DNA from 3 places in the Streptomyces sp. NPDC059499 genome. Region 1 is predicted to be linked to each of the others. Evidence: riboswitches for the same ligand, from Rfam matches in the RefSeq annotation. Region 1 holds a riboswitch; each other region holds the start of a gene.
The links. A riboswitch is a leader RNA that binds a small molecule or an ion and turns the genes downstream of it on or off. The one in region 1 is predicted to bind cyclic di-AMP.
Positions count from the first base shown of each region.

Region 2: it holds a riboswitch for cyclic di-AMP, as region 1 does, so the genes downstream of both, ACFW9O_RS08735 (M23 family metallopeptidase) here and ACFW9O_RS27190 (peptidoglycan DD-metalloendopeptidase family protein) in region 1, are expected to answer to the same signal.
Region 3: it holds a riboswitch for cyclic di-AMP, as region 1 does, so the genes downstream of both, ACFW9O_RS14575 (transglycosylase family protein) here and ACFW9O_RS27190 (peptidoglycan DD-metalloendopeptidase family protein) in region 1, are expected to answer to the same signal.

Region 1 covers NZ_JBHYTT010000013.1:155,594-160,043, forward strand. Annotated here, with positions in the region: gene ACFW9O_RS27170 (aspartate aminotransferase family protein) at 1-324, shown strand, start outside; gene ACFW9O_RS27175 (helix-turn-helix domain-containing protein) at 384-1,064, shown strand; gene ACFW9O_RS27180 (DUF6126 family protein) at 1,127-1,300, shown strand; gene ACFW9O_RS27185 (tyrosine-protein phosphatase) at 1,310-2,122, opposite strand; cyclic di-AMP (ydaO/yuaA leader) riboswitch at 2,544-2,702, shown strand; gene ACFW9O_RS27190 (peptidoglycan DD-metalloendopeptidase family protein) at 2,707-3,648, shown strand; gene ACFW9O_RS27195 (SGNH/GDSL hydrolase family protein) at 3,815-4,450, shown strand, end outside.
Region 2 covers NZ_JBHYTT010000002.1:723,391-727,840, reverse strand. Annotated here, with positions in the region: gene ACFW9O_RS08745 (PrsW family intramembrane metalloprotease) at 1-715, shown strand, start outside; gene ACFW9O_RS08740 (aldo/keto reductase) at 735-1,679, opposite strand; gene ACFW9O_RS08735 (M23 family metallopeptidase) at 1,895-2,932, opposite strand; cyclic di-AMP (ydaO/yuaA leader) riboswitch at 2,944-3,096, opposite strand; gene ACFW9O_RS08730 (PP2C family protein-serine/threonine phosphatase) at 3,331-4,450, opposite strand, start outside.
Region 3 covers NZ_JBHYTT010000005.1:98,262-102,711, forward strand. Annotated here, with positions in the region: gene ACFW9O_RS14565 (septum formation initiator family protein) at 1-19, opposite strand, end outside; gene eno (phosphopyruvate hydratase) at 129-1,415, opposite strand; gene ACFW9O_RS14575 (transglycosylase family protein) at 1,756-2,445, opposite strand; cyclic di-AMP (ydaO/yuaA leader) riboswitch at 2,446-2,616, opposite strand; gene ACFW9O_RS14580 (transglycosylase family protein) at 2,907-3,863, opposite strand; gene ACFW9O_RS14585 (cytochrome P450) at 3,969-4,450, opposite strand, start outside.

The DNA.
Region 1 (4,450 bases):
CGCGGGCTGATGATCGGGATCGAGTTCGGCCGGCCCTCCTCGCTGAGACTCCGCAGCCGTTGGACCATGCTGCAGGCGGCCAGGAAGGGCCTCTTCGCCCAGATGGTGGTCGTGCCCCTGCTGCAGAAGCACCGGATCCTCACCCAGGTCTCCGGCGACCACCTGGAAGTGATCAAGCTGATCCCCCCGCTGGTCATCGGTGAGCGCGAGGTGGACCGCTTCGTGGCCGCCTTCACGGCCGTCATGGACGACGCGCACAGCGGGGGCGGGCTGATGTGGGACTTCGGCAGGACGCTGGTCAAGCAGGCTGTCGCCAACCGTTGATGCTTTGCCTCGGAGGCAAGAAATTTGCCTCCGAGGAAAGATCCTGGCCCAATGGAGTCATGAATCCTCCTGACGGAGGGGCGGCCGACGAGCTGCCCGGAATCGCGCCGCGCCTGCGCGACCTGCGCCGCAACCGGGGTCTCACCCTGGAGACCGCCGCCCGGCGGGCCGATCTCTCCCCGGCGCACCTCTCCCGGCTCGAGACGGGCCGCAGGCAGCCCTCACTGCCGATGCTGCTCGGGCTCGCACGTATCTACGGTACGACGGTCTCCGAGCTCCTCGGAGAAATGCCGCCCGAGCGTGACGCCATCGTCCGCGGCGGCCCGTTCGCGGGCGCTCCGGGCGGCGCGCCCGGAGGGACCCCGGGAAGAGCTCCGGGCGCCGGCCCGGGTGGTACCTCGGGTGGTGCTGAGGCCGACGGCTGGATGTACCAGCAGGCCGGTGGCTCCGGCCGGGCGATGCAGGCGTTGCGGGTCCGGGTCCCCCACGGGGCCCAGAGTGATCTCGTACGCGTGCACCCGGGCGAGGAATGGCTGTATGTCCTCGACGGGCGGCTGAGGGTGGGTCTGGGGGAGACCGTGCACGACCTCGGGCCGGGGGACAGCGCGCACTTCGACTCGCTCACCCCGCACCGGATCGCGGCGCTCGACCGCGGGGGCGCCGAGCTGCTCTTCGTCCACACCCTGCTGCAGAGCCCCTCGGCCGAGCTGTGCCTGGGCAACGGGACGCACCTTCGCTGACCACGCACGCCCCACCGCACCTGCCGCACACCTCGGCCCGAGAGCCGAAAGAGAGGACTGCCATGTCCGATTCGGAGCACTACGACCCGCTCACCCCGCGCCCGCGGGAGACCAAGGACACGCAGGAGCGGAAGATGCCCCGGGGTGTGGTCATCCGGCTCGTCGCCTATCTGGTGGCCGGCCACGTCGTCGCGGCCTTCCTCTTTCTCCTGTTCACCGTGGCGGGCAAAGGCTGACCGCCTGCGCTACGCCTTCTCGACGAGGCGCTCGCGCAGCCTCTCGCGGGTCTCGGGCGCGAGCTTCAGCCCCTCGCTGAGGTAGCGGTCCGTGCCGCCCCAGGTCTCCTCGATCGCGGCGAAGGCGGCGGCGAGGTAGTCGGAATGCGCGCCGAAGAGCGGGTTGAGGAGCTCCAACACCTCGTCCGACATCCCCGCCGACGACGTGTCGCTGCGCCGCACCTTGTAGCGGCGGTGCGCGTCGTTGGACTTGAGGTAGTCGGCCTCGACGGCCTCCTTCTCGACGCCGACGGCAAGCAGCGATACCGCGATCGACAGGCCGGCCCGGTCCTTGCCCGCCGCGCAGTGCATCAGCGCCGGCACGCTGTCCTCGGCCAGCGCGTGCAGCACCCTGCTGTGCTCCGCGGTGCGGTCGGTGATGATCGACCGGTACGACGCGATCATGCGGGCCGTCCCCTTGCCGTCGGCGAGGATCGAGCGCAGCTGCTGGATGTCGCCGTCGCGCACCAGTCGCCAGAACTCGGCGCCGTCGGCCGGGTCGGAGAGCGGAATGCTGACATTCCGGACACCAGGCAGTTCCACGTCGAGACCGTCGAGCTTGTGGTCGGCGGCGTTGCGGAAGTCGAAGACGGTGTGGAGGCCGAGTCCGGCCAGGAATGCCGTGTCCGTCTCGGTGGCGTGCGCCAGGTGGCCGCTGCGGTAGAGGCGCCCGTGGCGCACCCTGCCGCCGTCCGTGGTCGGCAGACCGCCCACGTCGCGGAAGTTGCGGACCCCGGTCAGCTCGACGTCTGTCGACGGAACCTCTGGCAGCTGCTGCGTCACAAGGACTCCTGGAGTGTCTGGCGTCGGCGCCGCTCGCCGACGGGGGCACGCCCGCGACGATACGACATGGATTCATCGGGCAATCGTTTCGCCCTTCGATGCCTTCCCGGCCGGGGTGACCGGCGGCCCGCGAGCATGACATGTCCGTATTAGTGCATTTAGCAGAACATGCCCCGCTTGCGCGGGAGATGGGGTGTGGCAGGTGAGCGGGATCATATCCGTGACGGTGTGTGGCGAAACTGCCGAGAGGTAATCCTTACGCCGTGCGGAAAGCCAAGATCCGTAATCCACGGAGTGTGACCGGAATTCGGAACCGGAATTGAATCGCCCATTCCGGTACGCAACCGGTGGCTTGTTCCCGGCGTCCTGACTCGCTTACGGTCACGGTCAATCCGGACGGAACGCCAAATCCTGCCGCCGCCCGGAATCCGCACCGACTCACGTGTGGCAGGAGCGGGGGAACCAGGTAAGCCGCCGACCGGAGTGATCCGGAACGGCTTGGGGTCAAGACGCGCTCAGCGCGGCCGGGCATCTCCAGTCCGAACCCGACAGCTCACCTCGCAGGCGCCGGAGAGGAATTCCCCATGCCCGCAAAGGGTAAGCACCGTCGTACGAAGGCCAGCCCGATCTCCCGCGGCGTCCTCGCCGCAGGGACCGGCGGCGCCGTCCTCGCACTTCCGCTGATCGGCGCCACCGGCGCGTTCGCCGCCGAGCAGTCCGCGCCCGCCGCCAAGCCGGCGGCCGCCAGTGCGGCCCACCACGCGCCTGCCGCCTCCGTGGCGAAGAAGCACGGCGCCACCAAGACCTACTCCGTGGTCGCCGGTGACTATCTGGCGAAGATCGCGGCCGAGAAGAAGGTCAAGGGCGGCTGGGAGAAGCTGTACAAGGACAACCGTGAGGTCGTCGGCGACAACCCGAGCCTGATCTTCCCGGGCATGAAGCTGACCCTCGGCGTCAAGGCATCTGGCTCCACCACGGAGTCCGCGCCTTCCAAGGCCGCCCCCTCCAAGGCCGCCCCCTCGAAGGTGAAGTCGGCCCCGAAGGCCGCCGCGCCGGCCGAGAAGGCGTCGACGGCCACCGACGCCGCCGACTCCACCGGTGCTTCGGAGAGCAACAGCTCCGGTTACACCACCCCGGTGGCCAACGGTGGCGTCTCCACCCAGTACCGCGTCGCCGGCGCCAGCTGGTCCAGCGGCTACCACACCGGCTCCGACTTCCAGGCCGCCTCCGGCACCAGCGTCCGGTCCATCGGCCCGGGCACCGTGGTCTCCGCGGGCTGGAGCGGTGCGTACGGCAACGAGGTCGTCATCAAGCACGACGACGGCATGTACTCCCAGTACGCCCACCTGTCGTCGCTCGGCGTCTCGGCCGGCCAGACCGTCACCGGCGGCCAGCAGATCGGCCTCTCCGGTTCCACCGGCAACTCCACCGGTCCGCACCTCCACTTCGAGGTCCGTACCGGCCCGAGCTACGGCTCGGACGTCGACCCGATCGCCTACCTGCGCTCGCACGGCGTCTCCATCTGACGCAATCAGGCGGCTCGGTGAGCCCAAGAGGGGCGGTGCGCGGCGGCGCACCGCCCCTCTGCTTATTCCGGCTTTACCAAAACCTGACCGGGTGGTCTATCTCACCACCCGTCAACCCCTTATTACGGTCGCGTAGGTCACATTCGAAGGTGCAGGATATGCGCTTGTGGCAGACGATTCGAGAAACAAACAGCGAGGCACCATCGGGTCGTACGCAGCGATTGGCGACAGCTTCACCGAGGGCGTCGGAGACCCTGGCCCCGACGGGACGCTCGTCGGCTGGGCGGACCGTTTCGCGGTCATTCTGGCGGACCAGCTCCCACTCCCCGATGCAGCGGGCGGCCCCGCGGACGGCCCGCACGGGAACTTCCGGTACGCCAATCTCGCCGTACGCGGACGCCTCCTCGACCAGATAGTCGAGGAGCAGGTCCCCCGCGCCAAGGAGCTCGCACCGGATCTGGTGAGCTTCTGCGCGGGCGGCAACGACATCATCCGGCCGGGCACCGACCCGGACGACGTGGCCGAACGCTTCGAGCGCGCGGTCGCCGACCTGACCCGCTCGGTCGGCACCGTCATGATCACCACCGGCTTCGACACCCGCGGCGTTCCGGTGCTCCGGCACCTGCGGGGCAAGATCGCCACGTACACCGCCCATGTACGGTCCATCGCCGACCGCTACGACTGCCCGGTCCTGGACCTGTGGTCGCTCCGGTCCGTGCAGGACAGGCGTGCCTGGGACAACGACCGGCTGCACCTCTCGGCGGAGGGACACACCCGGGTCGCGCTGCGCGCCGCCCAGGTC
Region 2 (4,450 bases), on a different contig from region 1:
GGCAGTCGCAGGGCGGCGCCACCGGGTGCGCCGGGTCCTGCTGCCGGTCCTGGGCCTGCTCCTCGCCATGGGGATGCACGCCCTGTGGAACGGCTCGTCGGCCTTCGGCCCGTACGGCTTCTACGCGGTGTACGGGGTGTTCATGGTGCCGGTCTTCGGCCTGGTGACCTGGCTGGCCGTCTGGACGCGCCAGCGCGAACTGCGCACCCTGGCCACCGAGCTGCCCGTCTACGCGGCGGCCGGCTGGCTGACTCCCGCCGAACCCCTGTCTCTCGCCTCGATGCGGGCCAGGGGCATGGCCCGCGACATGGCACGGCACTGGCACGGAACCACCGACCGGGCCCGGGGCAAGGCCGCGGCACAGGCGGTCGCGGAGTACGAGGCGTTCGCGACGTCCCTGGCGGTGCTGCGCCGGCGAGCCCGCCGCGACACACCCGGCCCGGACTTCGCCGAGCGCGAGCAGGAGCTGCTGCACCACCTGTGGCAGCGCCGGGAGGTCGCCGGCCCTGCCCTGACGTACGCGGCCCACGCGACGGGCCGGTTCCGCGCCCGGCGCGGCACGGCCCCGGTCGCGGTCCCGTCCCCCCGCAGGTTCCCGCAGCAGCCCGCTCCGTATCCGCAGCAGCAGCTCCCCGCACCTCACCGGCACTACGGCGGGTACAACCCGTATCTGCACGACGGCCACCAGCGGGACAGCCGCCCACCCTCCGCGTAGCCCGGCGGGTGGTGAAGTGTCAGGCGGATGCCTCGTCGAGGTCCGCGAGGTCCACGTCGGTCAGCCGCAGGTCTGCCACCGCCACCAGTGCGGGCAGCTGCCCGACCGTGCGGGCGGACGCGATCGGCGCGGCGACGGTCGGCCGGGCGGCGAGCCAGGCCAGCGCGACCGTGGCGATCTCCGCGTCGTGCTCCTGGGCCACCCTGTCGAGCGCGGCGAGCACCTTGCGGCCGCGTTCCGACTCCAGGTGCCTGGCCGCGCCGTCGGCCCGTGCGCTCTCGACCGCTGTGCCGGGCCGGTACTTACCGGTGAGGAAGCCGGAGGCCAGTGCGAAGTACGGGACGGCGGCGAGGCCCGCCTCGGCCGCCGTGTCCTGGAGCTCGCCCTCGTAGGTGTCGCGCGAGACGAGGTTGTAGTGCGGCTGCAGCGCGACATAGCGGGCGAGGCCCTCGCGCTCGGAGAACTCCAGGGAGGCCCGGAGCCGCTCGGGGCTGATGTTGGAGGCGGCGATCTCGCGCACCTTGCCGTCCTTCACCAGCTGGTCGAGCGCGGTGATGATCTCCTCCACGGGGACGGTCTCGTCGTCGAAGTGGGTGTAGTAGAGGTCGATGTGGTCGGTGCCGAGCCGGCGCAGCGAGGCCTCGGCGGCGCCCTTGATCGTCGCGCCGGCGAGCCCCTTGAACTCGGGGTGGGCGCCGACCTTGGTGGCGACGACGATGTCGGAGCGGTTGGAGCGCGACGCGAGCCACTTGCCGACGAGCGTCTCCGACTCGCCGCCCTCGTTGCCCGGGGCCCAGGCGGAGTACGAGTCGGCCGTGTCGATGAAGTTGCCGCCGGCCGCGGCGTACGCGTCCAGGACGGCGAAGGACCCGCCCTCGTCGGCCGTCCAGCCGAAGACGTTGCCGCCGAGTGCGAGCGGGAAGACCTGGAGGCTCGAGGAACCGAGTGTGCGGAGTGAAGTCATACCTGGAACAAACCAGTCCGCTCAGGCGACTATTCCGACGGATGCCGACCACGGGCAGACCGGCAGCCCTGACGTCGGGGGGGGTGCGCCAGGGCCGCCGGAGTTCAGGTGGGCCGTCCGTCCGGTACGGACGGGCTGTCCGCCCGCGCGAACGCTCGGCGGAGAACCGGCGAGGGCTCTGCGGACACACCGCGGAGCCCTCGGACCGGAAGAACTCAGATCGAGAGACCCTTGCTCCGCAGCCAGCTCATCGGGTCGATGCCCGAGCCGTCCGCGGTGTGGACCTCCAGGTGGAGGTGAGGGCCCGTCACGTTGCCGGTGGCACCGACGCGGCCGATGGTCTCACCGGTGGTGACCCGCTGGCCGGCGCTGACGTCCATCGAGGACTGGTGGCTGTACGAGATCTCCGTACCGTCGTCCAGCTCGATGACGGTGTGGTACCCGTACGAACCCGACCAGCCCGCCGACTTCACCGTGCCGCTGTGCACGGCCTTGATCGGGGTGCCCGTCGGCGCCGCGAAGTCGAGACCGGTGTGGTAGCCGGAGGACCACATCGAACCGGCCTGGCCGAAGGTCGAGGTGATCGTGTACGAGGAGGTCGGGAGCGCGTAGCTGGCGGCGAGCTTGGCGAGGCGCTCGGCCTCGGCCTTCTTCTTCGCCGCGACCTCCGCCGCCTTCTTCTCCGCTGCGGCCTTCGCCTCGGCGTCGCTCTGCTGCTTCGCGGCCTTGGCGGCGGCCTCCTCGGCTGCCGCCTTCTCCTCCGCGGCCTTGGCCTCGGCCTCGGCTCCGGCCTGCTGCTGCTCGGCCTGCTGGAGGATGCGGGCGCGCAGCGCCTCACCGGCGTTGCTCGTGCCCTGCTCGGCCTCGGCGGCCGTGATGCCGGCCGTGGTGAGCGGGGAGGCCGTGGCGACGGCACCGTTGTCCGCGGAGTCGTCCGACATGAACGCGCTCACGCCGGGCAGGGACTTGGCGTCGGGGAGATTGTCCGCGATGGAATCGGGAAGAGAGATGGAGACCGGCGGCTTGCTCTGCGCAGTGGCCATGCCACCCGCGCCGACGGCTGCGATGACGCCTACGCCGAGGACGGTGGAGCTACGGGCGAGGCCGCGCTGCTTGGCCACACGGTGCCTGCCGCGAACGGGACGGATGGACTCCTCGGTGGGGTTCCATTCCTCCCACGTCCTGTCCTCGCCACCGAGGGTGTCGGACCTGAAGGGTGACGGGGCCTCGGGGGCAGGCTGATTGGACGCCACGTGGGCGCACTCCTTTCCTTCCTTCTCGCCTACCGGGTTAGCTGACGGGTTCGGAGCAGGAAGGTCTCCTACGGGCCCCTCTGTCTCTCACGAGACACAGGTGTCCGATTCACCCCATGTAGGTGGTTCCCCGGTTTCCTTGCGGAATTCGGCGCTCGCGCACGGTGCCGCCTCTTGCGACGACTGGGACAACCGCGCTGCGTTATCGAACGTTAATAGACACCCGGGTCCGATTCCAAGCTGTTCCCGTTGATCATTCACAGCTTTGACGTGGACTTTCAGGGGATTAACGGTCCGAAACGGGCGAGTTGAGTATTCCCCGCCGGGGCATCAGTTTCTGACGTTGCGTCATATGTTATGCGGAGCGGTGTCCTTCGACTACGCACCGTGGCAACGACTCATCCATCGCCCCGCCCCACGATCTTCACAGTCGTCCGCCGCTCCGGCTGCCCCCGCGCGGGCCGGCCGACCGCGAGCAGCGCCATGTCGTCCACGGCATGGCCCCCCGTGTGCAGCCGCACGTCGTCGGTGAGCGCCGAGAGCAGTTCGTCGGGCCCCGGGAAGATCCGGCCGCGCAGCCGGGCCGCAGGGTCGTAGAAGACCCCGTCGGCGCCCCGCGCCTCGGAGAGGCCGTCCGTGAACACCAGGAGCGTCGATCCGGCAGGCAGCTCCCACTCGTCCGACCGGTCCGGCCACACCCCCAGGTCCATCCCGATCGGCAGCGCGGGCACAGTCGGCGCCAGCACCTCAAGCGCCCCGTCCCCGTGCAGCAGGATCGGCTCGGGGTGACCGCGGTTGACGATCCGCAACCTGCCCGAACCCGCCGGGATCTCGGCGAGCACCGCGGTGACGAACCCCTCCATGGAGTCGAGCCCGCCGCGTCGGGTCCCTTCCCGGGCCAGCGCCCTCTCCAGCCGCTGCGCCACACCCTCCAGCGACAGCTCCTGCTCGGCGGCCTCCCGGAACGCCCCGATCACCACCGCCACCGCCTCCACGGCGGCCAGTCCCTTGCCCCGTACGTCACCGACGACCAGCCGCACCCCGTGCGGGGTGTCCACGACGGCGAACAGGTCACCGCCGACGAACTCGTCCGCCTGCGCCGCCTCGTACCGCGCCGCGACCAGCAGCCCGCCGATCCGCTCGTCCGGCGTCGGGAGGACCGCGCGCATCGCGGTCTCCGCGATGACCCGGGCCGAGGCCAGCTGCTCGTTGCTGCGCCGGACGACTCCGTTGATGACGAGGGCGAGCACGGAGACGGTGACCAGGGTGAGCAGCTCGGTGACCGGGGCGACGTCCGAGATCGTGCCGTCGTACAACCGGATGGCCAGGACCGTCACGATCGCGGCCACGGCCGTACGGATCGTGCTCGCCAGCGAGAAGAACGGCGCGGCGATCAGCGGGGCCGCCGCGAACAGGGGGATCGCACTGACATCGGGCGGCGTACTGAGGTCGAAGACCACCCCGGCCGCGATCATCAGTGCGGGCAGCAGTCGTACGAACTGCCGGGTGCGGGCACCT
Region 3 (4,450 bases), on a different contig from region 1:
CGCGGTCCTTCCCGGCCATCTCGCCTCCCCATTACGCACGTCCGTCCCCGCACACGGTACGGGACCGAGTGCGGGGACGGACGGAGGCTGGTGCACCGAAGGGAGGCTCAGCTCCTGCTGCCGGGCTCTCAGCCCTCGAAGCGGAACCGCGGGAACGCGGAACGGCCCGCGTACACCGCGGCGTCGTCGAGGATCTCCTCGATGCGCAGCAGCTGGTTGTACTTGGCGACACGGTCCGAGCGGGCCGGGGCGCCGGTCTTGATCTGGCCGCAGTTCACGGCGACGGCGAGGTCGGCGATCGTGACGTCCTCGGTCTCACCGGAGCGGTGGGACATCATGCACTTGAAGCCGTTGCGCTGGGCCAGCTCCACGGCGTCCAGGGTCTCGGTCAGCGAACCGATCTGGTTGACCTTGACGAGCAGGGCGTTGGCCGAGCCCTCCTCGATGCCACGGGCCAGGCGCTCGGGGTTGGTGACGAACAGGTCGTCACCGACGATCTGCACCTTGCCGCCGAGCTTGTCGGTGATGACCTTCCAGCCGGCCCAGTCGTCCTCGTACAGCGGGTCCTCGATGGAGACCAGCGGGTACGCGGAGACGAGCTCCTCGTAGTACTCGGTCATCTCGGCGGCCGAGCGGGACTTGCCCTCGAACTCGTACGCGCCGTCCTTGTAGAACTCGGACGCGGCGACGTCCAGAGCGAGCGCGATGTCGCGGCCCGGAACGTAGCCGGCTTCCTTGACGGCTTCGAGGATCAGGTCCAGGGCGGCACGGTTGGACTCGAGGTTCGGGGCGAAGCCGCCCTCGTCACCGAGACCGGTGGACAGGCCCTTGGTCTTCAGGACCTTCTTCAGCGTGTGGTAGATCTCCGCGCCCCAGCGAAGGGCCTCGGAGAAGGACTCCGCGCCGATCGGCGCGATCATGAACTCCTGGATGTCCACGTTGGAGTCGGCGTGCGAGCCGCCGTTCAGGATGTTCATCATCGGAACGGGCAGCAGGTGCGCGTTCGGGCCGCCGAGGTAGCGGAACAGCGGCAGGTCGGACGCCTCGGACGCGGCGTGGGCCACGGCCAGCGAGACGCCGAGGATGGCGTTGGCGCCGAGGGAGCCCTTGTTCTCGGTGGCGTCGAGGTCGAACATCGCCTGGTCGATGAGGCGCTGCTCGGTGGCGTCGTAACCGACGAGCTCCGGGCCGATCTGCTCGATGACGGCGAGGACGGCCTTCTCGACACCCTTGCCGTGGTAGCGGTTGGGGTCACCGTCGCGAAGCTCGATGGCCTCGAACGCGCCGGTGGAGGCGCCGGACGGAACGGCAGCACGTCCCGTGCTGCCGTCGTCGAGGCCAACCTCGACCTCGACCGTGGGGTTTCCCCGGGAGTCGAGGATTTCCCTGGCTACGACGACGTCGATGGACGGCACGAGGCATCTCCTTCTGGGATATGACGCTGGTTGTGCAGGGTCACTGTGGCCTTGCGCCCCGAGCCTAACCGGCTCGGCCCCCTGCGTCGGCCGACCGCCCGTCCCCTGGGACGAAAAAGGACCCAAGGGCCTGCATTCCGGGCAAAGGTCCAGAAATCTACTGGCCAGTAACCACAATAGTTGAACGATCTCGCACCCGGTGCGCCCCTGCGGCACACCGCGGAAACGACCCCGGCCCGGCGCACACGGGGGTGAGTGCGCCGGGCCGGGAGAGAACGCGTCGGGTGCCGCCGGACACCCTTCCGCGGTCCTGAAGCCTTCGGGGAGGAGAGACCCGGGACTACTTCAGGTGGAGCTGCTGACCCGGGAAGATCAGGTCGGCGTCCTCGACGATGTCGTCGTTGAGCTTGAACAGCTTCTCCCAGCCGCCCTTGACCTTCTTCGCGTCGGCGATCGTGCTCAGGGTGTCGCCGGCCTTCACCTTGTACTCGCCGTCACCCTTCTTGACCTTGTCGCCGGTCGGGGTCGTGACGGTCTTCGACGCCTCGGGGGCGGTGCGCTTCTCGCTGCGCGTGGTGGGCTGCTCGGCCTTGCGCTCCGGCTTGGCGGCCTTCTCGGCGCCCGTCGCGGAGGCGTCGACACCCGGGTCCACGCCGTCGTTGGTCAGGCCGCCGGCACCGGCGCAGGCCCAGGCGCCCGGGCCCTGGAGGTCGAGGAGCTTCTCGGCTGCGGTGATCTGCTGTGCCTTGGTGGCCAGGTCGGCGCGGGCGGCGAACTGCGTACCGCCGGCGGCTGCCCAGCTGGACTGCGAGAACTGCAGACCGCCGTAGTAGCCGTTGCCCGTGTTGATGGACCAGTTGCCACCGGACTCGCACTGCGCGACGGCGTCCCACGTGGCGACGGAGGCGGCGGAGGCGCCGGTCGCACCCATCAGCGGGACGGCGACCGCGGCACCGGCGACGCCGGCCAGGGTGGCGATACGGACGGCCTTGGACGGGCGACGGTGCTTGCCCTTGCTCGAAAGCAGCATGGTTCTCCTCACCGACGCCTACGAGGTGAGCTGTCGGGTTCGGGCCTGTGAGTTGCCCGGTCGCTCGCACTGGCAAGCGACTTCACCCCTAGCCGGCCCTCGCCCGTCTTCCGACGGCCGGGTCCGGCACTTACCTGGGTCCCCCGCTCCTGCCTACGGCGCTTTACGCGTCGAATCCCTTCGGCCGACGGCAGGATTCGGCGTGACGGTCGAAGGTGCCCGCGGTGCGAGCGGTTCCGACCGTAAACATAGGCAACCCCCACATTCAAAGATGGACATCACGGACAATCAGCCCTTACCCGCATCAGCCGAAGGCTCGTTTTCGCAGGTCGGAGGCATCGTCGGCGAATCAGGCGGGCGAGAAGCGTGAGTTGACGCAAAGAGACCCATGTCTCACTTAGACATAAGTGGACATAGGCCTCTGAACTGCCCCCGAATTTGGGGTGTTTTCCCGAATTGGATCAGTTGCCGACAGCGGCTTCCGCACCGGCCCCGGCGGTCTTCTCGTCCGCCTTGGCGCCCAGGTCGAGACCCAGGTCGAGGTTCTGTCCGGGAAGGATCAGGTCCGGGTCGGAACCCAGCTCGTCCTTGTTGGCCTCGTAGAGCGCCGTCCAGCCGCCGGGCAGTTCCTGCGCGTCCGCGATCGCCCAGAGGTTGTCGCCCGTGCGAACGGTGTAGGTTCCGTCGCCGCCGTCGCGCGCGTCGGCGTCACCGCGCGACGCGTGCCGGCCGGACTCGCGCCCGTCCGTCGAGCCCGTACCGGCGCTCGCCTCCGGGGCCGGAGTGCCGCGGTGCTTGCCGCCCGGCGCTTCCGTCGAGCCGTCAGAGGTCTTGGACGCCTCGGGCGAGGGAGAGGAGTCGGACTTGTCGGATCCGTTCGACTTGTCGGCCTTGCCGGTTTCGCCGCCTCGGTTGTCCGTGTTCCTGTTCCCGTTGTCCGACGCATCGGACGAGGGGGTGGCCGACGTGTCGCCGGACGGGGTCGCGGTGTCCGACGGCTCGGTGGTCGGCTCACTGCCCGGGTCGACACCGGGGAGCGTGTTGTCGAGCGCGAGCCCGGAGATCACCGCGCAGCTGGCCCACGCCGTCACCCCCTGGTCGTCGAGCACCTTCTCCGCCACGGATATCTGCTGCGAGCGGCTGGCCAGGTCGGCGCGGGGCGCGAACGCCGTGCCGCCGTAGGCCGACCAGGTGTCCTGCGAGAGCTGCAGGCCGCCGTAGTAGCCGTTGCCGAGGTCGGCGCTCCACATGCCACCGCTCTCGCACTCGGCGACCCGGTCCCAGGTCGAGGCGTCGGCTGCGTGCGCGCCGGTCGCGCCGAGCAGCGGGATGGCGATGGCCGACCCTGTGACGCCTGCGGCGACGACGATGGCGGGTGCCTGCCGAGGGCGACGGTGTCTGCCGTTCGCGGAGCCCATGGGATTGCCTTCCGTGTGACTGACGTGTGACTGGTGAGTCGAACGGTGAACCTAGCCGTACTCGAACGTGTGTCACAAGTCGATGCAGCGGAGATCACGTGAAAGTCACAGAGTTGACAGAGTGTCACTTTTTTCGGAGCGGTGTCCGGGATCGAACTCCACAGGAAGAGTGCGCAGTCCACGCATGATGAGACCGCCCCGCCATCGCAAATCGGTAGGTTCCGCAGCGAGTCGCAGGTCAGGAAGGCGTCGCAGCAGCGTCGCCAACGCCGCCTGACCCTCCAGCCGGGCCAGCGGAGCACCCAGGCAGTAGTGGATGCCGTGCCCGTACCCGAGGTGCTGATTGTCACTCCGTGCGAGATCCAGCGTGTCCGCATCGCGGAATCGCTCCGGGTCCCGGTCGGCGGCGGCCAGCACCACGAGAACGGGGTCCCCGGCCTCGATGCGCTGCCCGCCCAGCGTCACGGGTTCGGTGGCGTACCGCCAGGTGGCGAGCTCCACCGGCCCGTCGTACCGCAGCAACTCCTCGATCCCCGTGGCCAGCAGCTCCGTCTCCCCGGCCTCGATCGAGCGCTGGAGCAGCTCGC